3 regions of the Paraburkholderia lebeckiae genome follow, and region 1 is predicted to be linked to each of the others. Evidence: riboswitches for the same ligand, from Rfam matches in the RefSeq annotation. Region 1 holds a riboswitch; each other region holds the start of a gene.
What was found. A riboswitch is a leader RNA that binds a small molecule or an ion and turns the genes downstream of it on or off. The one in region 1 is predicted to bind cobalamin.
Positions count from the first base shown of each region.

Region 1 (9,927 bases):
CCGCCCAGTCTGACCACGCCGGTGAGTTGACGCTGAAGGACATGCACCTCGAGATCGGCGCATTGATCGGCATGCGTTCGCAACTCGGCAACGGCGCGCCGATGCAACCTTGCGGCATCATCGGTTTCGCGCCGAATCATGCGCTGTTCGTCACGCCGCCGATGCAGCAGGGCCAACCGCTGCCGCTCACGCCCGGCGAGAACGTCGAGATCGTCGCGATCGCGAGTCAGGCCGTGTTCCGTTTCGTCTGCACGGTCGAAGCGGTCTGCCGCGTGCCGTTCGACTATGCCGTGTTGTCGAGGCCCGGCGTGGTCCGCCGGCTCCGTGAGCGCAAATCGATCCGCGTCCATGCGCACCTGCCCGTGAGGTTCGGCATCGGCGGGAGCGCTGACACTTACGAAGGTCTTGGACTCGCCAAGGGCATCAGCGCGCTCGGCATGTCGTTGAGTGCGTCATGGACACTGGGCGAAGTCGGCGAGCGACTGCGCATCGCGTTCCGGCTGAAGTCTGCCGAATACGATTCACAGATCGAGACGACGGCGGTGATCCGCAACGTACAGAAGGGCAAAACGCCTGGCGAGCCGTCCATGCATGGGCTCGAACTGGATCACCTCGATTCCGTTCAACAGATGGCGATGAAGGTGTTCGTGTTCGATCGTCAGGAGGATGTGCAGCACTGGTCCAACGGACTGAAATAAGCGGTACGGCCACAAAAGCAACGCGCGTGGGGACACAGCAGCGTCGACCTGCGCACACATCGATCAGCCGAGCAACTCTTCCGGCGTCAACCGCCGCGCTCCCCAGGCATTGGCGAGCACCTCGCAACGACCGAGCCGTATCGCACCACGCTCGAAATCGACGAACACGACTTCATCGACGTCGGCCGGCCGCGCGGGTTCGTCGCTCGTGCGGCCGTCGGTCAGAATCCATAACCAGCGCTGCTGGGCCGGCCGTCGCCGCGCGCAGCGTTCGAGCAGTTGCGCGGCGCTGCGCACGCCCGACGCGAGCGGCGAACCGCCGCCTCCGCCCACGGGCGCGAGCCATCGCTCGTTCCACCAGCGCGGCACGGCCGGGCCGAAGCGCACATCCGCTCCCGTACCGCCGAAGCAGATCAGCGCAGCCTCGGCGCGCATCGCACTCGCACGGTCGAACAAGGCAGTCAGTAGACCCTTCGCGAACGCGAGGCGTTGGCCCGCCAGCATCGACCCGGAGCAATCGAGCACGAAGCAATGCAGCACACCGCCACGCGGCACTTCCCGTACGAAGCGCAGATGCTCTCGACGCAGCGTGTGCTCGCGCATCGCGGCGAGCGTCGGTGGCCATGCAATGCGCTTGCCCGGTTCGCCGCGCGACGTGTCGCGCGAATCCGCCCCCACGCCTTGTCGCCATCGAAAACCGCTGCGCGAGTCAGCGGCGGCGCCTTTCCGATGGCTCAGCGTTTTTTTGCGTCGAGCGCAATGACGCCTTTGACAGACAAAGCCGCGGCCGGCTCGGGCGGCAGGTAACCCCAGTCGGAGTCGGCGGAAGGTGTCGTGGATGCAGCCGTATTGCCAGACGCACCCTCAGCGACGTCCCGTGCCTGCGCCGCGCTTTCTGGCCGGCGCTGATTCGCATGTTGCGAATCATGCTGACGCCGCCGATGAAGCAGCACCGGATCGGCAACGCGCTCCACATGTCGCACCGTCACCGCATCTGCCCGTTCGAATGCGGCCAGCGCGCGCGCCGCGCGCAGCATCACGAGGTCGGCGCGCAGGCCGTCGACGGCCGCGTCGATGCATAGCGCGCTCACGCGCGTATGGACGGCGTCATCGAACGACAGCAGCGGCAGCGCCGCGCGCGCCGAGCGAATTCGCTGCACGTATGAAGCCTGCGGCTCCGCGTAAACGGTACGAAACCCAGCGGGATCGAGATCGAACGCGAACCGCGCTTTGACGATCGCCTGCCGCACCTGCGGCTCGAACGCGTTCTGCAACTCCACCATCAGACCGAAGCGGTCGATCAATTGCGGCCGCAACTCGCCCTCTTCGGGGTTCATCGTGCCGATCAGCACGAAGCTCGCGTCATGACTATGCGACACGCCATCGCGTTCGACGGTATTCACGCCGCTCGCCGCCGCATCGAGCAACGCATCGACGAGCGCATCGGGCAGCAGATTGACTTCGTCGACGTACAGCACGCCGCGATGCGCCTTCGCGAGCAGCCCCGGCGAGAAGCGCACCGAGCCGTCGCGCAACACGGTTTCGATATCGAGCGTGCCGATCAGACGATCCTCGCTCGCGCCAAGCGGCAGATTCACGAGCTCTCCCTCCGGCAGCAGTTCGGCAAGCGCGCGCGCGGCAGTCGACTTCGCGGTGCCACGCGGTCCGCTGATCAATACGCCGCCCAAGCCCGGGTCGATCGCCGCGAGCACCAGCGCCTGCTGCAACGAGGCCTGGCCGATCAGCGCCGCAAACGGAAAAACGGGCCGCGCCGCCGCCGTACCCGATGCACCGGCTGAGCAACCTGCGTCGTCCGCTCCTCGCATCGCTCCATTCATGTTTGTCTTCCTTCGATCTGCTGTTCGCTCGCCAGCAGATGCGTTTCCACCTGCGCGCGATAGTCACCCGGCTGCTGCCACAGCCCCCGCTGCATCGCCTCGAGCAAACGCTCGCAGATCGAATGCAGCGCATGCGGATTGTGCCGTTGCATGAACGCGCGCGTATCGGCGTCATTCAGATAAGCATCGGCGACGAGCGCGTATTGATGATCCGCAATCACACGCGCGGTCGCGTCGTAGCCATACAGATAATCGACGGTCGCGGCGATCTCGGCCGCGCCCTTGTAGCCGTGGCGCTTCACGCCGTCGAGCCATTTCGGATTGACCACGCGCGAGCGGATCACGCGCGCGATCTCCTCCTGCAACGTCCGCACGCGCGGCGCGGCCGGATTGCTGTGATCCGCGTGATAGACGCGCGGCTGCTGACCTGCCAGATGCCGCACCGCCGCGACCATGCCGCCCTGAAACTGGTAGTAGTCGTTCGAATCGAGCACGTCGTGCTCGCGGTTGTCCTGGTTCTGCAGCACGAGGTCCATCGCTGCGAGGCGCGCGCCAAACGCTTGATGCGCTTCCTCGCCCGCGCTCTTCTGCGCGTACGCATATCCACCCCACGCCTGATACGCGTTCGCGAGATCGGCGTCGGTCTGCCATTGGCGCGAGTCGATCATCTGCTGCAGACCCGCGCCGTACGTGCCCGGCCGCGCGCTGAACACGCGCCAGCCGGCGCGCTTGCGCGCTTCGACCGGGTCCATGCCGCGCGCGATCAACGCATCGCGTTCGCGCTGCACGCGCGCGCGAATCGGATTCAGCTCCGCGGGCTCGTCGAGTTCGGCCACCGCTTGCACGGCCGCATCGAACAGATGCATCACGTTCGCGAACGCATCGCGAAAGAAACCGGATACGCGCAACGTGACGTCGATACGCGGCCGGTCGAACGCGTCGATCGGCATGATCTCGAAGTCCGTCACACGGTGGCTGCCCGGCGCCCATTTCGGCCGCACGCCGAGCAGCGCGAGCGCCTGCGCGATATCGTCGCCGCCGGTGCGCATCGTCGCGGTGCCCCAGACCGACAGGCCGATCGCGCGGGGATAGTCGCCGTGCTCCTGCAGATGCCGCTCGATCAGTTGCTGCGCCGATTTCAGGCCGAGTGCCCACGCGGCTTGCGTCGGCACCGCGCGCGTGTCGACCGAATAGAAGTTGCGGCCGGTTGGCAGCACGTCGGGCCGACCGCGCGACGGCGAACCGCTCGGACCTGGCGGCACGAAACGTCCTGCGAGGCCGCGCTTCAGCTGCGTCATTTCCTGCGGGCCGCAGGCGTCGAGACGCGGCAGCACGTCGTCGCGCAGGCGTGCGATCACCTGTGCCGCTTGCGGCAGACTTTCGTCGGCTACGGGGACGGCCTGCGAACGATCCGCATCATCGCAATCGACACCGCAGACGCGGCGCAACAGCTCGCCCGCGAGCAATTCCAACCGCTCGCGCGTATCGCCGTAATGTCGCCACGGTGCATCGCTGACCCGCTGCAATACCTCGGGCCGCGGACCGTCCCATGCGGCGGCCCAATCCACCGTCACCGGGTCGAACCGATGATCGATGCGCAGATCGCGCGCCAGCGCGTCGACGAGCCCCGCCTTGCCGGCCCGCCCATCGCCGACCGGAAAGCGCCCGAGCGCGAGCAGCGTGTCGCGCCGCTGCACGCCGCGCGGCGACTGCCCGAACGTATGCAGGCCATCGCGAATCTGCGCTTCCTTCAGCTCGCACAGCCACGCATCGACGCGTGTGAGCAGCGCGTCTTCATCGTCCTGTGCGTTCGGCACCGCGAGACTCAGCTCTTCGTGCAGCCGATGCTCGACGATCGTCGTCAGAATCGTGCGACGTAAGAGCTTCGCGCGACGCGAATCGACCATCAATGCTTCGTAGTATTCGTCGACCTGGCGTTCGAGGTCCTGCAGCGGCCCATAGTTTTCGGCGCGTGTAAGCGGTGGCATCAGATGATCGATGATCACCGCCTGCGCGCGCCGCTTCGCCTGGCTGCCCTCGCCCGGATCGTTGACGATGAACGGATACAAATGCGGCATCGGTCCGAGAATCAGATCGGGCCAGCACGCGTCGCTCAAGGCGACGCTTTTGCCCGGCAGCCATTCCAGGTTGCCGTGCTTGCCGACGTGCACGAGCGCGTCGATGCCGAACTGATGGCGCAGCCAGAAATAGAACGCGAGGTATGCGTGCGGCGGTACGAGCTCCGCATCGTGATAGCTCGCGTAGTCGCCGTGCTCGCGCGAACGCGAAGGCTGAATGCCGACGAACACCTGGCCGCAGCGCCAGCCGGCGATCATGAAGCGGCCGCGCCGCAGCGTGGGGTCCTGCTCGGGCTTGCCCCAGCGCGCATTCAACGCGTCGCGCGCGCTCGCCGGCAACGCGTTGAAATGCGCGAGATAGTCGTCGAGTGCGAGGCTTTGCAGGGCCGGACGCAGATCGCGTACGACCGGATCGTTGGTCACGCCTTCGGTCAGCCTGTTCAACAACGCGTCGCCGTTTTCGGGCAATTCGCCGACACGATAGCCTTCATCGCGCAGCATCGACAGAATGCCGACCACCGACGCCGGCGTATCGAGCCCGACGCCATTGCCGATGCGCCCTTCGCTCATCGGATAGTTGGCGAGAATCAACGCGACTTTCTTGTCGGCGTTATCGAGCGAACGCAAACGGCACCAGCGCCGGCTCAGCTCGGCGAGAAAGCGCACCCGTTCGAGATCGGGCTGATAGCGGACCACGTCGACCTGCGTATGCGCACAGCGATACGCGAGCCCCTTGAAGCTGATCGCGCGCGTGATGATGCGCCCGTCCACTTCGGGCAGCGAGATATGCATCGCGATGTCGCGCGAATTGAGGCCGTGGTTGTCCTTCAGCCAGTCTTCGCGATTGCCGCCGCTCAGGATCACCTGAAACACCGGCGCGTCGCCGGCGAGCGCGAGCGGCTCGGGGTCGTCGATCGCGGACGCGGCGAACGCTGTGGTGTTCAACACCAGCGCGACACCATGTTGCGCGCACAGCGACTGCACGACATCGCGGCTCACCGCATCCTTCAACGACGTGATCGCGAGCGGCAGCGGATTGAGCCCTTGCGCTTCGAGCGCGTCGATCAGCGCATCGAACACCGCGGTATTGGCGGCCTGCAGATGCGCCTTGTAGAACAGAATCGCGACGACCGGCGCGTCTTGCCGCCAACGCGCCTGCCAGTCGGCGACGATGGGGATATCGCGCTCGGGGTGATACAGCGACGCGGCCGGCAACGCGCGCGGCGGATCGGGTTCGCGCCCCCAGTCGAGCGCGCGATACGCGATGCAGCGCAAAAACGCCTCGGCGTTCTGCGGACCGCCCTCGCGCAGATAGCGCCACAGCTGCTGACACAGCTCGGCGCTCGCGGTGCTGCGCGCGAGCAGGTTCGGGTCTTCCTGCAGATCGCCGGAAAACATCGCGAGCGTTTGCTGTTTGCGCTGCGCGAGCGCGACCACCTGCTCGATGCCGTACGGCCAATACGTTTCGCCGCCGAGATGATCGACGACGACCACGCGCGCATGCTGCAACACGTCGTCCAGATAGAAATCGACCGAGGCAGGCTGACGCAGATACGTGACGTTCGCGAGCCGCACGCTCGGAAAGCCGTCGCCGAGACGCGGCACCACGCTCGCGAGCAGCGACAGCGTGGTGTCGGCGGAACTGAGCACGACGATATCCGCGGGCTGCTGATCGATGCGGATCACGCCCTGCGTATCGTCGACGAAGCCGCCCGGCGTCGTGCGCAGCAGATGCATGCTGGTGCGCCCGTTTATGCCGTCGCGTCCGACATCGCGCCGAGCGACGCGTCGAACGCCCGTTGCAGCGCGTGCTGGTCGAGGTCTGCGCCGATCAGCACGAAGCGGCTCAACGCGCCGTCGCCATTTTCACCCGCTTGCCAGCGCCGGTCGAAGTAGCTGTCGAAGCGCCGGCCCACGCCCTGGATCACGAGACGCATCGCCGCGCCCTGCAGTGCCGCGAAGCCTTTGACACGGTAAATCGTGTGGGTTTCGACGAGTGTCTGCAAGGCGGCGAGCGCCGCGTCGCGCGACGGTACGGATGCCTGCACGACGACCGAATCGAATTCATCGTGGTGATGATCGGGGTCGTCGACGGAACCGTGGTGGTCGTGACGCAGGTGGATCGTCTCTTCCGACGCCGCTTCGAGGCCCAGCAGCGTATGCAGGTCGAGCTGTCCCCGCTGCGCGCGCACGATCTTCACCTGCGGCGGAATCTCCGCGCGGATCGCGGCTTCGACCTCGTGCTGCCGCGCGTCGTCGATCAGATCGGTCTTGTTCAGAATCACCAGATCGGCCGCCGACAACTGGTCTTCGAACAGCTCGTGCAGCGGCGACTCGTGATCGAGATTCGGATCGGCCTTGCGCTGCGCATCGACGGCGAGCGGGTTATCGGCGAACTGGCCGCTCGCGGCGGCCGGGCCGTCCACCACCGTCACCACCGCGTCGACCGTGAAGCCGTTGCGGATTTGCGGCCAGTTGAACGCCTGCACGAGCGGCTTCGGCAACGCCAGGCCCGACGTTTCGATCAGCACGTGATCGAGTTCGTCGCGGCGTCCCGCGAGCTTCTCCATCACCGGGAAAAACTCTTCCTGCACGGTGCAGCACAAACAACCGTTCGCGAGTTCATACAATTGCCCTTCGGTCTCGACGCCGTTTTCATCGCAACCGATGCCGCAGCCCTTGAGGATTTCGCCGTCGATGCCGAGCTCGCCGAACTCGTTGACGATCACCGCGATGCGCTTGCCGCCCGCATGCTGAAGAATGTGCCGCAGCAGCGTGGTTTTGCCGCTGCCGAGAAAGCCCGTGACGATCGTGACGGGGATCTTGCGCAATTGAGTTTGCATCGTGAGGTCCATCCCTTGGCGTTGATCGGTATGCCGGAAAGTCCGCGCGTGGGTCCGCGTCGGCTGGCGAATGGAGCGAATGAAACACGCGCAGCAGTACCAGGATCACCAGACACGGGGACGAACGACGGCATTGCCGCGACAACGGAAATACAGAAAGCGGAACTGAGGTCATGAACGCGCCACCGCATCCCCGCGGCGGTCGTTCTGCTTCTTTGGGCCGGTATCCGGGCTGGCGAAAGCGCCGCTTCCCCTTCCCGGCCGAGTGGTTTCTCGTCCAGTGGTGAAATGTCCATGCGACCTTGCGCGCGGACATCGAAGCCGGCACTGCGGTGCCCGGCTATCAAGCCGGAACCGCTTTTCGCTTACCGTTGCGGGGACAGCACAGGTTAGCCGCTCCAGAGCAGGTGGCTCCCTGTTTCCCGTTTAACTGCATGCGCACGAGCGCGCACGCGAGCACCCAAAGTGCGTGCGAGTGTAGGCCCGCGGACATGCGCAGTCAAGGAACGCACAGAGCCGGAAAGCGCCGCCGTGGCTTATCCGGCAAGGCGCCATGTGCTATCGTATGCGCGCGTTTGGTGCCCGCACATGCGCTCGCGTGTGCAGTTAAACGGGAAACAGGCAGCGCCTCGCGCGTTCAACCTGTGCTGTCCCCGCAACGGTAAGCGACCTGCGGCGCGCGATTCGATTCGCCTTCGATTCCGACGTGCCGCGCATGCGTTTTTTGATGCCACTGTCCCGCGAATCCACCAACCGGGACGGGAAGGCGAAGCGCATGAGGCCGCCAGCCCGGATACCGGCCAGACGCGGAGGCGGTGTCGCATTGCATCCGTGCATCACGTGGCGCCGCCGGCCGCCGGAATCCGCGGGGAACGGATGTGAAGGCGTAGCAGCGCGGCATCGCGCGTGCCCGGATTCGCAGTTCCGCATGACCTCTATATTCACCGCCGCGCGCGCTGTCGCACGCCGCTTCTCTTCTTCCATCACCGCATGGCGCGCGCCATGCACGCCGCGATGACGCGCGCCTGGCTGATCGGCGCCGGTCCCGGCGACGTCGAACTGATGACGCTGAAGGCCACCCGCGCGCTCGCGCAGGCCGATGTCGTGCTCGTCGACGATCTGGTGAATCCAGACGTGCTGCAGTTCGCACGCGCCGACGCGCAAGTCGAGTACGTCGGCAAACGCGGCGGCCATCCGTCGACGCCGCAAGCCGACATCGTCGCGCAAATGCTCGGGCTTCTGCGCGCGGGGCGCAGCGTCGCGCGGCTCAAGGGCGGCGATCCGTTCGTGTTCGGCCGCGGCGGCGAAGAGTTGCAGGCGCTACGGGCCGCCGGTATCGAAGTCGACGTGATCAACGGCATCACGGCCGGCATCGCGGCGCCCGCGGCGCTCGGTATCGCGGTCACGCATCGTGCTCACTCGCAGGGCGTCGTGTTCGTCACCGGCCACGGCGCCGGCAGTGGCGAACCGGACTGGGCCGCGCTCGCCGCGACGCGCATGACGCTGGTGATCTACATGGGCATGCGCCGGCTCGGCGAGATCGCCCGCGCATTGCTCGCGGCCGGCATGTCCGCCGACACGCCGTGCGCGGCGATCGAGTCGGCGACGCGGCCTGAGCAGCGTCATGCGCTCGCGCCGCTTCGCGAGTTCGCCGAGGCGGTGGCGCGCGCGGGACTCGGCTCGCCGGCGATCGTCGTGATCGGCGGTGTGGCGTCGCTCGCACTGGCGCGTGATGCGGCCAAACGCGACGCCGGCTTTGCTCACGAACTGGCAGCGAGCGCGACGCGACACGGACTCGGACGCGCGATCAAAACGCTGAGCGTCGGCATCGGTTGCCGCTTGCACAGCGAAGCCGCTGAGATCGAAGCCGCGGTGCGCGCAGCGCTCGGATCGAATGCCTTCGAGCAGATCCACGCCATCGCGACGATCGACACCAAAGCCAACGAAGCAGGCCTGCTCGAATTCTGCTCGCGCCATCAACTGCCGCTGCAATTGTTCAGCCGCGAGCAGATCGCCGCGGTACCGGTCGCGTCGCCGTCGGCGGCGGCAAACGTGCATCTCGGCGTCGATGGTGTGTGCGAGCCGTGCGCGCTGCTGGCGGCAGCGGCGCCGGACTCCACCACAACCGCGCGAAACGCGCGTCTAATCGTACGCAAGACCGCGCACGCCGGCATCACGGTGGCGATCGCAGCGGCGAACAACGCTGCCCTTGGCGACGCGCCCCCATCCCATCCCGCCTCTCAAGACCAGGACCCTCGATGAAAACCGATCCGGAATCGCATCAACGCATGACCGAACGCCGCCGCGAAGGCCACGAAAAGAAGCAGGCCAGCGCGACCATCGAAAAAGGCCTGCTGATCGTCAACACCGGCACCGGCAAGGGCAAGAGCACGGCCGCGTTCGGCATGGCCGTGCGGGTGCTCGGCCACGGCATGCGGCTCGGCGTCGTGCAGTTCATCAAGGGCGCGCT
Region 1 covers NZ_JACHDK010000011.1:195,000-204,926, reverse strand. Annotated here, with positions in the region: gene HDG39_RS22100 (flagellar brake protein) at 1-698, shown strand, start outside; gene HDG39_RS22095 (vWA domain-containing protein) at 762-1,376, opposite strand; gene HDG39_RS22090 (magnesium chelatase ATPase subunit I) at 1,433-2,536, opposite strand; gene cobN (cobaltochelatase subunit CobN) at 2,533-6,351, opposite strand; gene cobW (cobalamin biosynthesis protein CobW) at 6,366-7,457, opposite strand; cobalamin riboswitch at 7,659-7,936, opposite strand; cobalamin riboswitch at 8,017-8,276, shown strand; partial or broken gene cobA (uroporphyrinogen-III C-methyltransferase) at 8,472-9,209, shown strand; gene HDG39_RS35645 (cobalamin biosynthesis protein) at 9,225-9,719, shown strand; gene cobO (cob(I)yrinic acid a,c-diamide adenosyltransferase) at 9,716-9,927, shown strand, end outside.

Region 2 (9,927 bases), on a different contig from region 1:
AAAATAAATCGTAAGACGACCGATCAAGGCGCTTTCGCAGTTGCGGCCGCCGACGCTCCCGACTTCGCGGACGGCTTGGCCGCGACAGGTGTTGCCTTCAGCTGCGGCCGCGTTTCGCCCGGCGTGCTTTGCCCGCCAACTTCCCAGCCGCCGCCCAGCGACAGGAACAGATTGACCTGATCGACCGCCACCTGGCCCTCCGCCGCCGCGAGCTGCGACTTCGTGGCCGTCAGCGTGCGCGTCGCGTCGAGATCGGAGATGAACGACTCTCGCCCGGCGCGATATAGCCGATGCGTTTCATCCGCCGATTGCGCCGCCGACTTCAGCGCCGCGCGCAGCGATTCGGCGCGCGCGTAATCGGAAGCGTAGGTAGCGAGGTTGGTCTCGGTTTCGCGCAGCGCGGTCAGCACCACGCCGTCGAACTTCGCGAGCGCGACCTGGCTCGACGCTTCGGCTTCGTGGACCCGTTGGCGCGCGCCATTGGTCGGGAAGGTCCAGCTGATCAGCGGACCGAAGGCCCAACGCGCAGTCGGCGAGGTGGGAATGTCTTCCAGAATGCCCGTGAAGCCCGCCGACGCGCCAATGCTGATGCTCGGATAAAGCGCCCCGGTCGCGACGCCGATGCGCGCTGTCGACGCCGCGAGCTGACGCTCGGCTTCGTGCACGTCGGGGCGTCGCCGCAGCAGCCCGGCGCCGTCACCGATCGGGATCGGCTGGTGGATTTGCGGCAGCCGGTCGCAGGCGAGCACGGCCGGCGGCAATTGCGACGGTGCCTGGGCGAGCAGCATCGCGAGCCGGTATTGCGCGATCTTGCGGCGCGCGGTGTAGCGTGGAATGTCGGCCGTCAGAGTCTCGACCTGAGTCTGGCCGCTCGTGACCGCGGTCTGGTTTCCGCGCCCCGCGTCGCGCAGACGGCGCGACACGTCCACGCGCTCCTTCTGTAGCGCGAGCGATTGCTGCGCGATGCGCAGTTCCTCGGCCGCCGAGCATTGTTCGACGTACGAGCGCACCACGTCCGCGACGACAGTGATGCGCGCGAGGTCGCCCGCGGCTTCCACGGCCTCGGTGTCCGCCGCCGCCGCTTCGACGCCGCGGCGCAGCTTGCCGAACAGGTCGATTTCGTACGAGACGTTGATGCCCATGTCACCCAGGTTGGTGACCGGCAGTTTCTCGAAGAGCAGGTATTGCTCGGCCGATTCCTGCGCGCGCTGGATCGCCACCGACGCGTTGCCCGAAAAACCGCCCTGCGCTTGCGCTATGCCCAGCGCCTCGCGCGAGCGCGCGAGATTCGCGGTCGCGACGCGCAGGTCGGTATTCGATTTCAACGCCTGGTCGACCAGACCGTTCAGCACCGGATCGTCGTACAGCTTCCACCAGACGGTCGGCAGATTGAGGGTTGACGTCAGCTTGGGATCGGCGCCCTCGATCGCTCCGTTCGCGAGCGGGGCATTGACGAGCGCCTGTTTCGGCAGCGTGTAGTTCGGCCCGACGTTGATGCAGCCGCTCAGCGCGACGGTGAGCGGCAATAACGGCAGCAGTGGCAGCAGCGGCAAGCGCGGTGTCAGCGAGGACAAGGTACGCACGAACTTCATTGCGACGCGCCCGACGGTGCGGTGCCCGACCCAGCGGCCCCGGACGCCACCGACGAACCCGGCGCCACCGGCGCAGCCGAAGCGGCGACCGTGCCAGATGCGCCACCCGTGCCCGACACGGCTCGTCTCCTGAGCGGCGACAGGTCACGCACCGACACCGTAGCGGTACGCCCCGCGATCAGGCGGAAATCGGCGGGCACTTCATCGAGCGCGACCCGCACCGGAATGCGCTGCGCGAGCCGCACCCAGCTGAACGCCGGGTTCACGTTCGGCAGCAGATTGGCGCTTTGCGTGCGGTCGCGGTCTTCGATACCGGCGACGATGCTCTGCACGTGCCCGCGCAGCGGCTTCGGCTCGCCCATTACGATGATGTCGACCGGCTGGCCGATGTCGATGCCGCGCAGCTTGGTTTCCTCGAAGTAGCCGTCGACGCGGAACGAATGCATGTCGACCACCGCGACCACCGCACGGCCGGCCGCGACGAATTCGCCGGCGCGCGGCGCGCGGTCGTTCAGATAGCCGTCTACCGGGCTTTTGATCGTCGAGCGCTCGAGGTTCAGCTTCGCGGTGTCGATCGCGACGTTCGCGTCGGCGAGCGCGGCTTCGCCCGCCTCGACGCGCGAGCGGCTTTCTTCGAGTACTTCGGCGGCGACGAGGTTGCCGAGCTGACGATTGCGCGCGTATTCGCGGCGTGCCTGATCGAGCGTCGCGCGGCGCTGCTGCGCCGTTGCCTCGGCCTGACGCAAAGCGAGCGTGTAGCGCGCCTGATCGATCCTGAACAGCACCTGGCCCTGCTTGACCTGCTGGTTGTCCATGACCTCGACCGACGAAATCAGTCCCGACACGTCGGGCGCGACCTGGATCACGTCGGCGCGTACGCGCCCGTCGCGGGTCCACGGCGCGAACATGTAGTAGTTGACGAGTTTCCACAGCACCAATGCTGCGACCACTACGACGATCAGGGTCAGCAGGATCTGACCGACGGAGAACCAGGTTTTTTTCACGTTATTAGTCTGTGCGAAACGACGACGACAAGGCCCAGCACCAGCACATAGACGCCGAGATCGAAGATGGTGCGATGCCAGACGAAGCGGTAAAAGCCGGTGTAATCGAGCGCGGTGCGAATGCCGAGGTTGATCAGATACGCGATCAACATCAGCACCAGCACGGACGGTACGAACACGCCGAAGATATCGATTTCACCGATCATCGCGGGAACTGGGAAAAGGGGGAGGCGGGGTGCGCAGGCGGGCGCAAGCAGGGGCGCAAGAATGGCTGCATCACGCGGCGGCCTCCGGTTCGGTCGGCGTTGGTTTCGTGAGGGTCGCCGGAAACAGCGAAAGACGCAAGCCGACCAGCGCGTGCAGCGCGTCGCGCAACTGACGCGCCGAGGTCTTCGAGGTTTCGGTCGGCGCCGCGGCGTTGGCGAGCCCCTGCGCGGTGACGCGCGCGACGGCCACGTCGATCAACGACATCAGGCTGTCCGGCACCGGCTCGCGGCGGCGTCGATCGATGCAGCTCTCGTAGTATGTACGCACTCCATCGAGAACATGATCGATCGCGCCGGCCGCTTCGCCGCCGAGCTTGCGTGTGAGGCGGCGCAGGTCCAGCGCGTTGAACCCGATGCGCAGATCGCGGAAGCTCTCGATCGACGGATGGCGGTAGTCGTCGGTTGCCGCGAGGCGCGGGATCAATTGCATCAGCCGGTCGAGCATGCGCGCGGCGAGATTGCGCGGATCTTCGATCGGCCGCGTCGACGCGGTCAGCGCGACGTCGGCCCAGCTCGAGCGCAACAGACGCGCCGCGGCCAGCTCGGCGCCGAATGGGCGCGTTACGCGAGTCCACAGGTATGCATAGAGCAGGCCGGAGAGGCCCGCGAGGTTGGCGTTCAGGAACGTCAGGAAGTTCGCGTCGTACGCGTCCTGAATGCTGATGAAGGTGGCCGTGTTCACCGCGACCAGCACCGTCACCATGTTGAACTGCGGGCGCGGAATCAGCGTGCCGACCAGAATGAACGGCGCGGCGAACAGGATTACCAGCATCGGGAAGTCGTGCACCTGTGGCAGCACGACGAACAGATAGAGGCCCGCGGCCACCACGGCGACGCCAGTCGCGAGGAAGAAGCGGAACACGAACGGCGCGGGCTCGTCGAGCGCTGCGAAGAAGCAGCAGGCGACCGCCGCGAGCGTGACCGCGCTCGCGCCGTCGTTCCAGCCCGAGCCGATCCACAGCGCGCACGCGAGCACCACAGCCGCGGCCGCCGACACGGTCGCGAACAGCATCATGCCGCGATCGTAGAAGCGCTCGGTGCCGCCGAGCCGCCAGTGACGGAAATGCGGCCGCCACGAACCTTCCTCGCGCGTGATGATGATGCGCAGCGAGCGGCAGTCTTGCCACACGTCGATCACTTGCGCGAGGCGCCACAGTGCATTCGACAGCAGCGCGCCGTCCCAATGCGCGAGCGCGGCGGCGGGCGGGTGCATCGCGGCGACGCGCGCGCGCAGCGCGTTGGCGGTCTCGTCCGCGTGATAGCCCTCGCTCGGCGCGGGCAGCGGTTGGTTGAACCACTTGATGACGTCGTCGATCAGCGTCTGAAGTCCTTCGGGCCAGTGTTGCGGGCCGTTGTTGTAGAGCGCGAGCAGCGGATCGGCGAGCGACGACATGATCGGCAGCAGCAGTTGCATGCGGCCACGTAGTTCATGCGCGCGCGCGAGGACGTCGGGCCGCGTGTGATCGTAGGCGAGCTGGCTCAGCAGCAGTTCGAGACCGTTGATCGTGCTCGCGAGTCGTTGCCGGGCACCGGAAATCGCCGAGCTTGCGATGCGGCCCGACAGCGTTTCGGTCGCGTAGAACGCGGCGTCGCGAAACCATGCGTCGGTGCGCTCGATGATCGTGGGCGCGAGCCGGCTCGGAAACACCGCGCTGCCGACGATGCTCGCGCAGACGATGCCGAGAATGATCTCTTCGGTCCGGCTCACGGCGAGATCGAAGACGCCGGTCGGATTCGTCACCGACGGCAGCGCGATGATCGGCATCGTATAGGCGGCCAGCATGAACACGTAGCTGCGCGCGGTGCGGTCCGACACCGCGAGGTAGAGCATCGTGCCGGTCCACGTCGCGACGATCACGCTGAACAGGTACGGCGATTCGACGAACGGCGGCACCAGCAGCACCGCGCCCGACGCGCCGAGCGCAGTGCCCAGCGCACGATAGATCGCCTTCGAGCGGGTCGCGCCGACGAACGGGTTCGACACGATGTAGACGGTCGCCATCGCCCAGTACGGCCGCGGCAGTTCGAACGCGAGGCCGATGTAAAGCGCGAGCATGGCCGCGGCGAACGTTTTGACGGAAAACAGCCAGTCGCGGAGAGTGGGATAGACCATAAACCGTTACGCGGAATCGGCGTTGTGCGGCGCGGTGGCTCGTGCGCCGCGCTTGGTGGACTTGCGCGCCTTGGCGGTGCTGCGTGATTTGCCGGCCGTTTTGGCAGCGCTTTTGCCGCTCGTCCGTTTGACCTTGCTGGCAAGCGCTTCGCTTTTGGCGGGCTCGCGCTTCGCCGACGACGTGCGCTTCGTCGCCTCGTGCCTGACCGATTCCGGGCGCACCGGCTGCGCGCGTTCGTGACGCGTGTCGCGCTCGACGCTTCCAGGTTCGGCGCGTTCGGCGGCATCGGTCGTGAATGCGTTGAGCACGCGCAGGGCGGCTTCGAGATCGTCGCGCGATACGCCCTTGAGCGCCTGCGCGCGCAACGTGACCAGTTCCTCTTCCATCTTCGCGGTGACGGCGCGGCCTTCGTCGGTCAGCACGACGGTCTTCGCGCGGCGGTCTTCGGGATCTTCGTCGCGGCGCATCAGGCCGGCCGCGCACAACTGGTCGAGCAGCCGCACGAGGGACGGCCCCTCGATGCCGATGTGATCGGCGAGCGTGACCTGACGCACCGCCGAGCCGAGCCGGCTCGCGGTCAGAAGCGGCGTCGCGCACGCTTCGGATACGTTGAAGGCCGCGAGCACACCATGACTCGTGCGCCGCCACTTTCTGGCGGCGACGACCAGCGTGCTGCTGACGGTGCGGCGCAGGGCATCGAGATTCGACATGGCCGGTATTGTATTTCCAAAATATTCGTTAGCAAACTATTGAATTGGAAATCGTGGCCGAACCGGAGGAGTCTGCGGCGCGAATGCGACAGCGGCATAAAATCGGTGGCCAGGAGGTGGGCTTACAGAATTGTTGGGTATGCGGTGCGCCGCGATTTAATCGGCATCTCGATGCAAGTGGTCTACTTGATTTACTTGAGCTTGATTCAGGCGACCAGCCCGATCCGTATCGTGCGCGCCAGCTCGTCGAGCTGAAACGGCTTGCGCAGGATCGTGCAATGCTTGACTGCGAGATCGGCAATGTCGACGTCCGCATAACCGGTCGCCAGGACCACCGGTAGATCGGCACGAAGCTTGCGCGCCGCGGCGATCACGCCGATGCCGTTCATGCCCGGCATCGCGAAGTCGCGCAGCGCTTCGCCGACCTCGACGCCTTCGGTGCCGAGGCGGAACTGGCGGATCGTGCGTTCATGATGGTTCGCGCGGCTCTTGACGGCGGTTATTGCCGTCAGCACTTCGCCGTGGTGCTCGAAGTAGCGGAACAGCACGACCGCGTCGCTCAGATAACTGACGTCGACCTCGGTCTGCACTTCGCCGATGATGCCGTGCTGCCCGAGCACGAGCATCGTGACCACGCCCTGTTGATTCAGATAGCCGAGCAACTCGCGCATGTGCAGAAGCAGGTAGCGCTCGCCGGGCATCGCCTGCAAATAGGCGTTGAGGCTATCGACCGCGACATAGCGCACGTGCTCGGCTTCGACCGCGTTGCGCACGTCGCTCGACAGCTCTCCCGGCGAGATTTCCGCCGCATTGATCTGACGCAGCGTCAGCAGACCGCTGTCTACGTGCGGCGCGAGATCCATGCCGAGCGTCGCGCAGCGCGTGACCAGCGTGCTGAGCGTTTCGTCGAACACGTAGTACGCGCAACGCTCGCCGCGTTCGAGTGCGGCAAGCAGGCACGACACGACGGTGGTGGTTTTGCCGACCCCCGACGGGCCGATGATCAGCGAATTGGTGCCGGGGACGAGGCCACCGCCGAGCAGCGCGTCGAGGCCGGGTGTGCCGGTGCTCATCGGGCTCGTGCCGAATTCGCTGTGATGCTCGGCGGCGACCAGGCGCGGATAGACGCGCAGACCACCGGTGTTCAGCGTGAAGTCGTGATAGCCCTCGCGGAACTTGATGCCGCGCATCTTCGCGACGCGTAGACGGCGGCGGTTGCCGCCGTAATCGTGGGCAATGTTGTCGAGGCTGATCACGCCGTGCACGATGCTGTGAAGCTGAATGCCGGAGGTGCTGGCCGACGTGTCGTCGAGCAGCAGCACCGTGCATTCGCGCGTTGAGAAATGGTGCTTGAGCGCGAGAATCTGCCGACGGTAGCGCAATGGGTTCTCCGCCAGCAGACGCAGTTCGGACAGGCTGTCCAGGACGACGCGCGCCGGCTTCAGTTCGTCGACGTGCTCGATCACGTTGCGCACGCTTTCGCCGAGTTCGACTTCGGCCGGGTGCAGCACGGTCTGTTCGTATTGCGGCTCGAGCCCTTCTTCGGGCAGTTGCTCCAGGATCGTGAAACGGCTCAGATCCCAGCCGTGGCTCGCGCCGATCGCGAGCAGTTCAGCACGGGTTTCGGCCAGCGTGATGTAAAGGCCGGTCTGCCCTTCGTGGAGGCCCTTGAGTAAGAATTGCAACGCCAGGGTGGTCTTACCCGTGCCTGGCGCACCCTCCACGAGGTACATGCGGTTCGGCGTAAGACCACCGCCGAGGATGTCGTCGATGCCTTCGATGCCCGACTATATGCGGGCGGAGGCAGGGGCGGCGGTAGTGGTCGACATGATGGTTGAAATGACGTCGGCAGTGGCTTTCGATCGGGAGGGGCGCGCTGTCGCGGCCGGTATGGCGCGACGCAATTTATGTGCCGCCCTGCATTGCCTGCGTGCTCGGGCCTCGCGCGCATGGGCATGAAGCGTGCTGTTAAAGGTGGCTCGCTGTGAGCTTTTTTCAGCAGCACTTTGTGGAAGTTTCACGCACACCATGAAAACCTATCGACTTTCTGCTATCGCGCTTACCGCGGCATCGCTCGTTGCGCTGCTGCCGGTCGGCGCATCCGCCGACGATAGCCCCAGACCTTGCGGTGCGCTCAAACGGATCGTGGCCGCCGCGCCGGACGGCTTCGCCTCGCTGACACCCGACGACGGCAAAGGCGTTGCGCAACCTGATGGCGATGACGCGCAATGTTCGGCCGCGCATCGAAGTTTCCAGTGCACGTGGACGCCGCATCAGGCGGCGGGCTCGAACACGGATGCATTGGAAGCGGTCGCGGCCGACGTCGCGTCGTGCCTGCCCGATGCAACGCACGATCAGAATTCGCCGGGACGTCAGCACTTTTATCTCGGCGCGAAGGATCGACGCACCGAAATCACGCTGACGCCCGAGGGGTCCAACCGGTTGCGGCTCGTGGTGTCGGGCAGGTAGCGGGGGTGCCGTTCAGGCGGTGGCGGCCGGCCACCACGACCAGCCGCGTCGCGAGTGGCGTAATTCGACGACCGACAGCGGCGCGATCTCGATGCGACAGAACACGGCTGGCGATGCGCCGAGGGCGTGCACGATTGCCGCTCGCAGCAGAGTCGCGTGGGTGACTGCGACGATGGTTCGACCTTGCGCAGAGGCAGCGAAGCTTGCTTCGTTGACGGCATTGCATGAACGCACGTCTGCCTGCTGCGCGTCGAGCCACTCTCCAACCCGCTGCACGAGTTGACCGAACGATTCGCCGCCGGGCGGCGCGGCGTCGGGCTCGCGTGTCCAGGCGGCGAGTTCGCGGGGCGTTTCGTCGGCAATGTCCACGAGGCGCTGGCCGCGCCATTTGCCATAGTCGATATCCGCCAATGCGTCGGCAGGCGTGGCGCTCAGACCGAGCGCAGCGGCCGTTTCGCGCGCGCTGGCGGCGGGGCTGGTGAACACGGCGGCGTCGGCGGGAAGCGCGAGACGCGCGCGCGCCGCCTCGGCTTCGGCGCGACCGCGCGCGTCGAGCGGATCGTCGGCAGGGAAGCGGCCCGCGCGCTGCGCGGCCGTTGCCGCGTGGCTCACCAGTAATAGTCGCGTATCCATTCTTTGCGTTGGCGCTCCATTCGTACTTGCCTGCGTGGTTTCATCGGCGCGCGGCGCGCGTTGCGAGGTAGCCCTCGCCGTCACGGAAGCTGCAGTTTAGCGCGTAGAATAGTGGCGCTGCGAAGCACGGAAGCCGGTGAGAGCCCGGCGCGGTCGCGCCACTGTAATCGGCATTGCAATCCACAAGAGCCGAAAGCCAGACCTGAGCTTCGCACCATTCCTCTGCAATCGACTTTCGGGGCGCGTCACCCCAGGAGATGTCCATCATGACCGAAGCTGTTCTTGATCGCGCCGCGCAACCGGCGGCCCAGCCCACTCCCATTCCTTTGCGCGAACTGCTGCCGTGGGTCGTGTTCGGCGGCTTGCTGCTGTTGCTCGCGCTTTACTTCGTTGGTGCGGAACAGGGCGCGACGTCGCTCGTGCCCGGCATGTACGTGCATGAGTTCGTGCACGACGGCCGCCATCTGCTTGGCTTTCCCTGCCACTAACGGAGTTCGACATGGTAGGTAAATTGTTGGTGCGCGGGATGCTCGCGGGCATCGTCGCGGGCTTGCTCACGTTCGCGTTCGCGCGAATCGTCGGCGAACCACAGGTCGATCAGGCCATTTCATTCGAAGAAAAAGCGGCCGCCGCGCGCGGCGAGGCGCCCGAGCCCGAAATCGTGAGCCGTCAGACGCAGGCTGGCCTCGGCCTGCTGACTGGCGTGGTCACGTATGGCGCGGCATTTGGCGGCCTGTTCTCGTTGGTGTTTGCCTATGCGTATGGACGCGCGGGTACGTTGAGCGTGCGCGCGCTGTCCGCGTGGCTCGCGCTTGGCGCGTTCATCACGCTCGTGATCGTGCCGAATATCAAGTATCCGGCCAATCCGCCGTCGGTCGGTGATCCGGAGACGATCGGCACGCGCACGGGCCTGTTCTTTCTGACGATCGCGATTTCGCTCGCGACGATGGTGTTCTCGCTGAAGGTGCGGCGTCGCGCGGCGGCGAAGCTGGGTGCGTGGAACGGTTCGATCGTCGCAGGGCTCTTGTTCGTCGTGATCATCGCGGCCGTGCAACTGTCGATGCCGCTCATCAATGAAGTGCCGGCAGCGTTCCCGGCTGTGCTGCTGTGGAAGTTCCGCGTCGCGGCGATCGGCATGC
Region 2 covers NZ_JACHDK010000028.1:54,302-64,228, forward strand. Annotated here, with positions in the region: gene HDG39_RS30845 (efflux transporter outer membrane subunit) at 24-1,592, opposite strand; gene HDG39_RS30850 (efflux RND transporter periplasmic adaptor subunit) at 1,589-2,596, opposite strand; gene HDG39_RS30855 (DUF1656 domain-containing protein) at 2,593-2,802, opposite strand; gene HDG39_RS30860 (FUSC family protein) at 2,873-4,975, opposite strand; gene HDG39_RS30865 (MarR family winged helix-turn-helix transcriptional regulator) at 4,982-5,686, opposite strand; gene HDG39_RS30870 (ATPase domain-containing protein) at 5,893-7,467, opposite strand; gene HDG39_RS30875 (hypothetical protein) at 7,715-8,155, shown strand; gene HDG39_RS30880 (histidine phosphatase family protein) at 8,168-8,788, opposite strand; cobalamin riboswitch at 8,869-9,003, shown strand; gene HDG39_RS30885 (CbtB domain-containing protein) at 9,055-9,276, shown strand; gene HDG39_RS30890 (CbtA family protein) at 9,288-9,927, shown strand, end outside.
Region 2: another riboswitch for cobalamin. It lies ahead of HDG39_RS30885 (CbtB domain-containing protein); the one in region 1 lies ahead of cobW (cobalamin biosynthesis protein CobW).

Region 3 (9,927 bases), on a different contig from region 1:
GCTGCCGGGCGATGAAGCCGAATGGACTCGCTTCGAACAACAGTTGCAACAGGCGGTTGACTCGATCGATACCGCGCGGTCGAGTTAGCGCAGTGACCTTCGCACCCAAGCCGCTCAACGCTTCGTGATCCGCCCTCGTCCGATGATCCGCTTTGCTCGTTCCATCCGCTTTGCCCCGCCCGCGCACGGCTTCATCCATTGGTTCGGCGCCGCAGCGCTCGCGCTGACCGCACTGAGCGCGCACGCCGCGATCACCGTCACCGACGACAGCGGCGCGACCGTCACGCTCGCCGCGCCCGCGCAGCGCGTGATCAGCCTCGCCCCGCACGTGACCGAATTGCTGTACGCCGCGGGCGGCGGCCCGAAGATGGTCGGCGCGGTGTCGTACAGCGACTATCCGCCCGAAGCGAAGCAACTCCCGCGCGTCGGCGACAACAAGGCGCTCGACCTCGAACGCATCGTCGCGCTGAAACCGGACCTGATCGTCGTGTGGCGGCATGGCAACGCGCAGCGCCAGCTCGAGCGCTTGCGCGAGCTACACGTGCCGCTCTTTTTCAGCGAGCCGCGCCGTCTCGACGATATCGCCGTGTCGCTGACCAAGCTCGGCCGGCTGCTCGGCACATCGGCGAGCGCGGATGCGGCGGCGGCCGCCTATCGCGACGACATCGCCCGTCTGCGCGCGCGGTATGCGAACCGCCCCGCCGTCAGCGTGTTTTATCAGGTATGGGACCGGCCGCTGATGACGCTCAACGGCGAGCACATGATCAGCGACGCGATCACGCTATGCGGCGGCCGCAATGTGTTCGCGGACCTGCAGCCGCTCGTGCCGACCGTGTCGACCGAAGCGGTGCTCGCGGCGAATCCGCAGGCGATCGTCACCGCCGCGCCCGGCGCGACGCGGCCCGACACGATGCTGCCGCAACTCGACACATGGCGCGCATGGCCGGGCCTCGCGGCCGTCGCGAACAACAACCTGTTTGCGATCGACGGCGATCTGATCAATCGCCCCGCGCCGCGCATCGCGCAAGGCGCGCGGCAACTGTGCGAGGACCTCGAACTGGCGCGCTCGCGCAGAAAGCAACCCGCGCCATGACGGCGCCGCGTGTGGCGAGAAAAAGGGATCAGTTTTCCCGATGACCACGAGGGTCACGCATTCCATCGCACGAGCGACCACTGCAGCGTCTCGTCGTTACGTCGCAACCAGACGATCCCCGTCATATCCAGCGACCACTGCACGCAATGCGCGAGCGGCACCTCCAGCACCCACGACGCGATCGCGCGCATCACGCCCGCGTGCGTGACCACGTATGCGGGCGACAGCTCGCGCGTCAGCGCGAACGCATCGAACCACGCTCGCACACGCGCGACGAATTGCGCGACGCTCTCGCCGCCATGCGTGCGCGAATGTTCGAAATTGGCGGCCCAGTCGTCGAGCAGCGCGCGATCGATCGTATCCCAGCGCTGCGCTTCCCAGTCGCCGAAGTCCATTTCCTTCAAGCGCTCGTCGTGGCTGACCACGCAGCCGAAGTCGTTCGCGATCTCGGTCGCTAGCGCGGCGCAGCGCGTCAGCGGACTCGTGATCAGCACACGCGGCGCCGGCACCTGCAAGCTCGCGAGCTTCACCGCCAACGCATTGGACGTGACCTCGGCGCTCTCCGCCAACGCGACATCACTATGGCCGTAACAAACCCCCGCCTCGAGCGCGACAGCGGGATGTCGAATCAGGACGATATCCATGCAAGCCCCACCAGGTAGATGCTCAATTCGAAGATCTGCTGCGCGAAGCCAAGGCAATCGCCGGTATAGCCGCCGATGCGTCTGACGAAATAACGGCCCATCGCAAAGCGCAGCGCGAACAGCACAGCACACGTGAGCGCGGCAAAACGCCAGTCGGGCATGCCGGGGCCGTTCGGCCACAGCAGCCACGGCAGCCCGAACAGCGCGGCGCACAACAGCGCCGGCCCGCTCAGACGCTGCGCGACCGGCTTGGCTTTGCCGGCCGCGCGCACGTAGTCGAGCGTGGCCAGGTAACTGATCGCGCACGCGCGGCTCGCGCCATGCGCCGCAAGCATCAGGCTTGCGGCGCGCAGCGGTGGCAACGCCGCGAGCGTTTGCCACTTGATCGCCAGAGCGATCACGAGCGCGATGGCGCCGAAAGCACCGATGCGCGAGTCCTGCATGATGCGCAGCGCATCGTCGCGCGTATAGGCGCCACCGAACGCATCGATACAATCGGCGAGACCGTCCTCGTGAAATGCGCCCGTGACCGCGAGCGACGCGGCCATCGACAGCAGCACCGCGACACCCGCCGGAAACACGCGCAGCGCGGCCAGATAGACGAGCGCGCTGAAGCCACCGACCAACACGCCGACGAGCGGAAAATAGCGCGCCGCGGCGTTCAGATAATGCGGCTCGAAGCCGACCCAACGCGGCACGGGCACGCGCGTGAAGTAACCGAGCGCCGTGAAGAAATAGCGCAGTTCCGCGAGCGGGTTCATGAACGTGGCGAGTGCAGGTTCACGGTGCTGCGGGCCGAGCTTCGCGTTATCGCGAAGCGCGTGCTCACGCGCTTCACGGTTCGCGATCGGCGACGCTCGCCGAATCGAAGCTGGCCATCTCGTTGACGAAGGCCACCGCCGCGCGCAGCAACGGCACCGCGAGCGCGGCGCCCGTGCCTTCGCCGAGCCGCAGGTCGAGCGACAGCAGCGGCTGCGCGCCGAAATGATCGAGCATGCGCCGATGCCCGGCCTCGTTCGACGCATGCGCGAACACGCAGTACTCGCGTACATCGGGCGAGAACGCATCGGCGACCAGCAGCGCGGACGTCGCGATGAAGCCATCGACGAGGATGGTCATGCGCGCCTCGGCGGCCGCCAGATACGCGCCCGCCATCATCGCGATTTCGAAGCCGCCGAAGGTCGCGAGCACGTCGAGCGGCGCGCGTGCATCAGCATGACGTGCAAGCGCCGCCGCGAGCACGTTGCGCTTCTTCGCGAGTCCGGCGTTGTCGAGACCCGTGCCGCGGCCGACGCAGTCGTCGATCGGCACACCGCACAGGCGACTCATCAGACACGCGGCCGCCGAGGTGTTCGCGATGCCCATCTCGCCGAAGCCGATCACGTTCGTGCCGAGCGCCGCGTGATGACGCACACGCGCGGCGCCCGCCTGCATCGCGGCGAGCGCTTCGGCGTGCGTCATCGCGGCTTCGTGTGCGAAGTTGCGCGTGCCGCGTCCGACCGGAATGTCGACGAGTCCGTCCGTGGACGGCAACGGCGTCGCGATGCCGGCGTTGACCACTTCGAGTTCGAGACCCGCGACGCGACTGAGCGCGTTGATCGCCGCGCCGCCCGCGATGAAGTTCGCGACCATCTGCGCGGTCACCGCTTGCGGATAGGGGCTCACGCCTTCGGCGGCGATGCCATGATCGCCCGCGAAAACGATCATCGCGGCACGCTGCACGGTGGGACGTGTACTGCGTTGGATCAGGCCCATCTGGCGCGCCAGCGTTTCGAGCCGGCCGAGGCTGCCGGGCGGTTTGGTGCGCGTATCGATGATCCGTTGCAGCTCGGCGCGCAGCGTTTGATCGAGCGGGGCGACTTCGGGCAAACCGGTCGGGAGTGGGATGCGAGTCATAGGTAGGATCGAAACAAGGAATAGGAGTAAATAATCAGCCTGACTGTGCGTCATGACCGGCAGGCGATTCGTGACCCACGCGCGGCGCGGGAATCAGCGCCTCGTGCTCGCCGTCGCGAATCAGAATCAGCGGATAGCCGAACGCGCGGCTCGTCAACGCGGGCGTCAGCACGTCGCGCACTGGGCCCGCATACGCGCCGCCCGCGCCGTCGAGCAGCAACGCGTGCGTCGCGAAGCGGCGCGCAAGGTTCAGGTCGTGGCAGGAGAACAGCACGCTGCGGCGCGGTTCGCGTGTCCATGCGACGAGCGCTTCGAGGCAGTCGATCTGATAATGCAGGTCGAGGTGCGACAACGGTTCGTCGAGCAGCAACAGCGGCGCGTCCTGGCACAGCACTGCCGCGAGGGCAACGCGCTGACGCTCGCCGCCCGATAGCGTCAGCACGTCGCGCGCCGCGAAGTCCGCGAGGCCGAGCCGTTCGAGCGCCGCCCGCGCGGCCGCGCGATCCTCGTCGCGCTCCCAGCCCCAGCCGCCCAGATGCGGGAAGCGGTTGAGCAGCACGATGTCGAGCACGCTTGCGTTGAACGCATCGGCCGCGCCTTGCGGCATCAACGCGCGGCGCCGTGCGAGCGGCAGCGGCTGCCAGTCGGCCACGCGCACGCCATCGAGTTCGACATGGCCCGCCGCCGGATGCAACAGGCCCGCCAGCGTCGACAGCAAGGTCGTCTTGCCCGCGCCGTTCGGCCCGGCGATGCACCAGATTTCGCCCGCATGGAACGTGTGCGTGAACGCGTCGAGCAAAGTGCGCGCGCCGGCGCGCAACGTCAGGCGCTGCGTGCTCAGCATGGAAGGGGTGGGGCTGGGTTCGGCTCGCATCATGGGCGGCGTTTGAGCAGCATCCACAGGAACACCGGCACGCCGACCAGCGACGTGATCACGCCGACCGGCAATTGCGCGGGCGCGATCACGGTACGCGCGATCAGATCCGCGCCCATCACCGCGACACCGCCGCCGAGCGCGGCCGCCGGCAGCAGCATGCGCTGATCGTTGCCGAACGCGAGCCGCAGCATGTGCGGCACGACGAGACCGACGAAGCCGATCGTGCCCGCGGTCGTCACCGCCGCGGCCGCCGCCAGCGACGCGACCAGGTACACACGCAAACGCAGCGGCATCACCGCGACGCCCAACGCCTGCGCGGCCGCGTCGCCGCGCAGCAACACGTTCAGACGCGGCGCGGCCGGCACGATCGCAAGCAACACGAGCGCGAGCGCGATCAGCGCGGTCCACGGCAGCGCGCCGCCGCTGAGGTCGCCGGTGAGCCAGAACAGCATGCCGCGCAGACGGCTGTCGGGCGCGAGATTGAGCAGCAGCGTGATCAGCGCGCCCCACCCGGCCGCGATCACCGCGCCGGTCAATAGCAAACGGGGCGACGTGTCCTGCGGCTCGCCGCGCCATAGCTCGCGACGCGCGAGGCCGAGCACCAGCAGGATCGACACGAACGAACCCGCGAACGCGCTCGCATCGACGATCCACCATGCGCCGCCCGCGATCATCGCGACGAGCGCGAACGTGGCCGCGCCGCCCGACACGCCGAGCACGTACGGCTCGGCAAGCGGATTGCGCAGCAGCACCTGCAGCAGCGAGCCGGCGAGCGCGAGCAACGCGCCGCACGCGAAGCCCGCGAGCGCGCGCGGCAAACGCAACGTGCGCACGATCTCGCCGGCGAGATCGTCGCTGCCCGTGCCGCCGAACGTGTGCGTCGGCACGAGCGCCGCAAGCACGCGCGACGGCGCGAGCGGCACGCTGCCGAGCACCAGCGAGGCGCCGAGCACCGCGATGGCGGCGAGCGCGAGGCCGAGCCAGATCGCGGCCGCGCGTTTCGCGTTCATCGGGCGCGGCGTCGCCATCGCGGCGCACAGCGAAGCGGACGCGCGGCTCATCCGCGTGCGCTCACGCATGCGGCCAACCCGGCGCGCGCGTCACTGCTGCTGCCAGCCGAGCGTGACATACGCACCGCGTCGCGGCGAGTTATACGAGTAGGCCGTTTCATAATCCTTGTTGAACAGATTGTCGATTTGCGCACTGACGTACCACGCTTTGGTGACGTTGTAGCGCGCCGACAGATTCACGATGCCATAACCGCCGAGGTTGCCGGTGCTATCGGTGCGCGGACCGCTGACGATCCACTCGCCGCCAACCCGCCAGCCACCGATGCCGCGGTTCACCGCGAACGACCCGAACCGACGCGCGCGCCGCACGAGGTCGGTACCGTTGTCGAGATCGACCGGGTTCTGCAGCGTCACCGTTGCGCGCACGTCGGTCTTGCCGACATGACCGCTCCACGATCCTTCGAGTCCCTGCACCTTCGCATGGCCGACGTTCTCCGCGAGGTAGATGCCGGGGATCGTCTGCACGTAGTCGATCAGATTCGTATAGCGCGTCTGGAATGCATTCAGACGCATCACGCCGAGCGCATCGGTCGCGTACTGCAAACCGGCTTCGACCGAATGACTGCGCTCGGGCTGGATCGACGGGTTGCCGCTGATCGGATAGTACAGATCGTCGAAGCTCGGCGCGCGGAACGCATCCGAATAGCTTGCGGTTACCTTCCAGCGCGACGTGATGTCGAATCCGTAGCCGAGATAGTAACTGTTCGCTCCACCGAAATCCGAGTACTGGTCGCGTCGCACGTTGGCCTGAATCTGGTTGCGGCCGAAGCGCGCGCTGTAGCCCGCGAAGACCGAATCGACGTGACGGTCGGGCGCGGCGAACGTGTCGGAGTCGAGCGTCTGGTCGAGATGCTCGTAGCCGAATTGCAGCTTCTGGTTCGCGGCGAGCGCGAAATCGTTCTGCCACGTGTACTGGCGATTGTCGGTATCGAAGCGGCCGTTGTAGATGCCATTGGTGTTCGACACGCTGCGGTCGTCGCCCTCGGCGAGCGTGACGTGGGTGGTCCACCAGTCGGTCAGCTTGCCGTTCGCGAATACCGACACCTGACGCACCTTGCTATAGAGATTGTTCAGATCGGTCGGCTCGCCGTATGCATTGTCGTAGCTGTTGTCGTTGTTCGACTGGAAGTAGCTGACGCCCGCGTCCCACCTGTCGGTGAACTTGTGACGCAGCGACGCGCTGATGCTCTCGTTCAGATTGCCGTTCGCGTTCGGATTCGCGGCCGGCGCCTCGAGCGGATTGAGCGACGAAAAGCCGTCGTCCTTCGTGCGCGCGAGCGAGATGTTGAAGGTCGTGCGCCCGTCCTGATCGAGCGCGCCGTTCACGCCGGCCGTTTGCGTCTGCGTGTGATAGCTGCCGTAGCCGACCGAAAAATTGAAACGCGGCGGATGATCACCGCCGTCTTTCGTGAACACCTGCACGACGCCGCCGATCGCGCCCGAGCCATACAACGCCGACACGTTGCCGTTCACCACTTCGACGTGATCGACCTGATCGAGTGGAATCTGCGCGAGCTGAGCGGAGCCGAGGCTCACCGAATCGACGCGCACGCCGTCGATCAGCAGCAGCGATTGCGTCGACGATGCGCCGCGCAGAAAGAGGCTCGTGGTCGAACCGGGGCCACCCGTGCGCGAGATTTGCGCGCCTGGCGCGAGTTGCAGCAGGCCGGGCAGATCGGTCGCGGTCGTGTCGGCGATGTCCTGCTGATCGAACTGCGTGGTCTGCGGAATCGCATCGCGCAACGCTTGTGGTCCGCGTTGCGCGGTCACGACGATCGGCGACAGCACGTTGCCCGACGCATCGGCGGAGGGGGCATTGGCAGCGATTGCAGCGTTTGCGGCGGTGGCATCCGTGGCGGACGATGAAGACGAATGCGGCGTCGCGGACGCGGACGCAGGCTCGGCGCTTTGCGCATGCACGACGAGCGGCAGGCTCGCGAACGCGAGCAGCGTTGCGCGGGCGATGGGGGACAGCATGGGATGACATTCCTGTGGATAGCGTGCGCGGCCTGCTTCCCCGCGGGCCGACGCGTCACGAGGCGTCCCCTTGTTCAACGTTTTCGCGGGGACGTCCCTCTTTTCTGGCCGGTATCCGGGCTACGACACATCGATCCCGCCTTCCCACGCGTGACGCGCAGTGGCACACTCGCACGTTGAACTTCCAACCTTGCGATCAGGACCGACCTGCATGAGCACATCACATGCGGTCGCTTACCGTTGCGGGGGCAGCGCAGGTTCGCGCATCCGGTTTTGGCTCCGCGCGCGCCCTGCTTCCCGTTTAACTGCGCGCGCCGAGAAGCGCGCGCGGGCACCAGAGTGCGGGAAGTTTACGAGCGGCCTCGCGGGGCGTCAAGAAAGGTCAACCGGAGCGCCATCGGTTCTGTTGAATGCAGGTTATTGTCCGATGGATTACCGGTTTTTTATCTTATGGTCGACGACACGACACGCAACGAACCTGCACGAAGCGATGCTGTTACGTCTCGAAACGAGACAATTGTCGGAACCTGTAATATTCCGCGCTAAAATGCGATGTCTTTAGAGGACGCAGCACATGCTCACCGAACTCGAATCACTCTCCCAGAACATCGGCAAGCTGATTGCGATCAGCCAGCGCCACAACGAAGCGCGGCTCGCGCTCGAAGAGCAGCTCGCACAAACGCGTGCCGAAGTACAAGCCACGCATGCCGAACTCGCGCAATTGCGCGAAGAGCGCGACGCGCTGCAGGCGGAACGCGACGCGCTGTCCGCCAAGATCGACGACGCTCAGGTGCGCCTGAATGCGATTCTCGAAAAATTGCCGCGCGCACGCGCGAGCAGCGAACCGGATAACCAGCTCGATCTGCTCGAGTCCGCCCAGCCCGAACACGAGGAAGCGGAAAGCGACGTGAGCCGACACGGAGAAAGCGCATGACCACCAAGCAGATCGAGGTATCGATTCTCGAAGTACCCTATCGTCTCGCCTGTTCGCCGGAAACGGAAGGCGCGCTGCTCGAGGCGGTCGCGCGCGTCGACGCCGAGATGAAGAAAATCCGCAGCGGCAGCAACGTGCGCGGCACGGATCGCATCGCGGTGATGGCGGCGCTGTCGCTGGCATCGGAACTGCTTAAGCTGCAAAGCAGCGTGCGGCACGGAGAAGCATTTCCCGCTGAAGAAATCCGGCGTACAATGCAGCAAATGAACGAACAGCTAGGTACTGTGATCGAGCAGTACAGCTTGCAGTAAGCAGTAATGGGCCGGTTTCGAATTGGTCACGTGTTCAACGGTATGTGTTGTAGCTTCATCGGTTTAGCTTCCCTGCCTGGTTCGCCAAGGTCATATATTCCTTGAACCAATGCCATGTGCACGGTTGCGGAAATTTGTAGCACGGGCGTGCGCGTCACTCAGTCTGATGTACCCGAAGTGTTGCTAACTGCGACCAATTCTGAACCCTCGGTTCAGGATGCCGGCCTAGCGGCTAAGGCGGGGACCTTATCTGGAACGGCATCGGACTTCGGTTCGATGCCGTTTTTCTTTGGTCGTCGTTTTTTCGTTTGAGCGCCTTTTTCAGGGGCTTTTCCGTACGCGCCTGCTGTTGCTGCGCTTCGTTCAATCTCACACGCTCACTCCGATTCATGCGCTACTGGCTGATGAAGTCCGAACCGGACGAAGCAAGCATCGACGACCTCGCCAACGCACCGCATCGCACCTTGCCGTGGACCGGCGTACGCAACTATCAGGCGCGCAACTTCATGCGCGACGTGATGCAGGTCGGCGACGGCGTGCTCTTCTATCATTCGAGCTGTCCGGAGCCCGGCATCGCGGGCATCGCGGAGGTCTCGTCAACCGCGTATCCGGACCCGACGCAGTTCGATAAAAAGAGTCCGTACTACGACGCGAAATCGTCGCCGGAAACGCCGCGCTGGATGCTCGTCGACGTCGTGTTCAAGAAGAAAATCGCGCTGATTCCGCTTGCCGCGCTGCGCGAGCATGCCGAATTGCAGGACATGCGCGTGCTCGCCAAAGGCAACCGCCTGTCGATCACGCCGGTGACCGACGCCGAATGGCGCTTCATCACTAAACAGCTGGTTTAAGAGCGAACGCGCGACGCGGCACTTGTCGTGATCCCGTCCGGGTCATCGTTTCCGATGCGGCGGGGAAGCACTAATTGGGGAACCAAGCGTCGGTAAAACGCGCCTAATCGGTCGACGAAAGCGTGAGCTCGAACTGACCGCTCGACGGCAAGCCGATCCATTCGCCAGCGCATCCGTCAAACCGCGCGCCACCACCCGTCGCTCGCGTCGAACGTGCACAACCTGTTCAAACAAGGATTCCAGTCATGACGACAAAAACCGCACGGTCCCTCGCACT
Region 3 covers NZ_JACHDK010000009.1:208,433-218,359, reverse strand. Annotated here, with positions in the region: gene cobD (threonine-phosphate decarboxylase CobD) at 1-88, shown strand, start outside; gene HDG39_RS19530 (cobalamin-binding protein) at 143-1,093, shown strand; gene cobC (alpha-ribazole phosphatase) at 1,147-1,737, opposite strand; gene HDG39_RS19520 (adenosylcobinamide-GDP ribazoletransferase) at 1,722-2,498, opposite strand; gene cobT (nicotinate-nucleotide--dimethylbenzimidazole phosphoribosyltransferase) at 2,572-3,633, opposite strand; gene HDG39_RS19510 (ABC transporter ATP-binding protein) at 3,668-4,477, opposite strand; gene HDG39_RS19505 (FecCD family ABC transporter permease) at 4,507-5,571, opposite strand; gene HDG39_RS19500 (TonB-dependent receptor domain-containing protein) at 5,611-7,557, opposite strand; cobalamin riboswitch at 7,647-7,911, opposite strand; gene HDG39_RS19495 (ATPase) at 8,132-8,491, shown strand; gene HDG39_RS19490 (cell division protein ZapA) at 8,488-8,802, shown strand; RNA gene ssrS (6S RNA) at 8,869-9,050, shown strand; gene HDG39_RS19480 (EVE domain-containing protein) at 9,192-9,650, shown strand; gene HDG39_RS19475 (SIMPL domain-containing protein) at 9,896-9,927, shown strand, end outside.
Region 3: another riboswitch for cobalamin. It lies ahead of HDG39_RS19500 (TonB-dependent receptor domain-containing protein); the one in region 1 lies ahead of cobW (cobalamin biosynthesis protein CobW).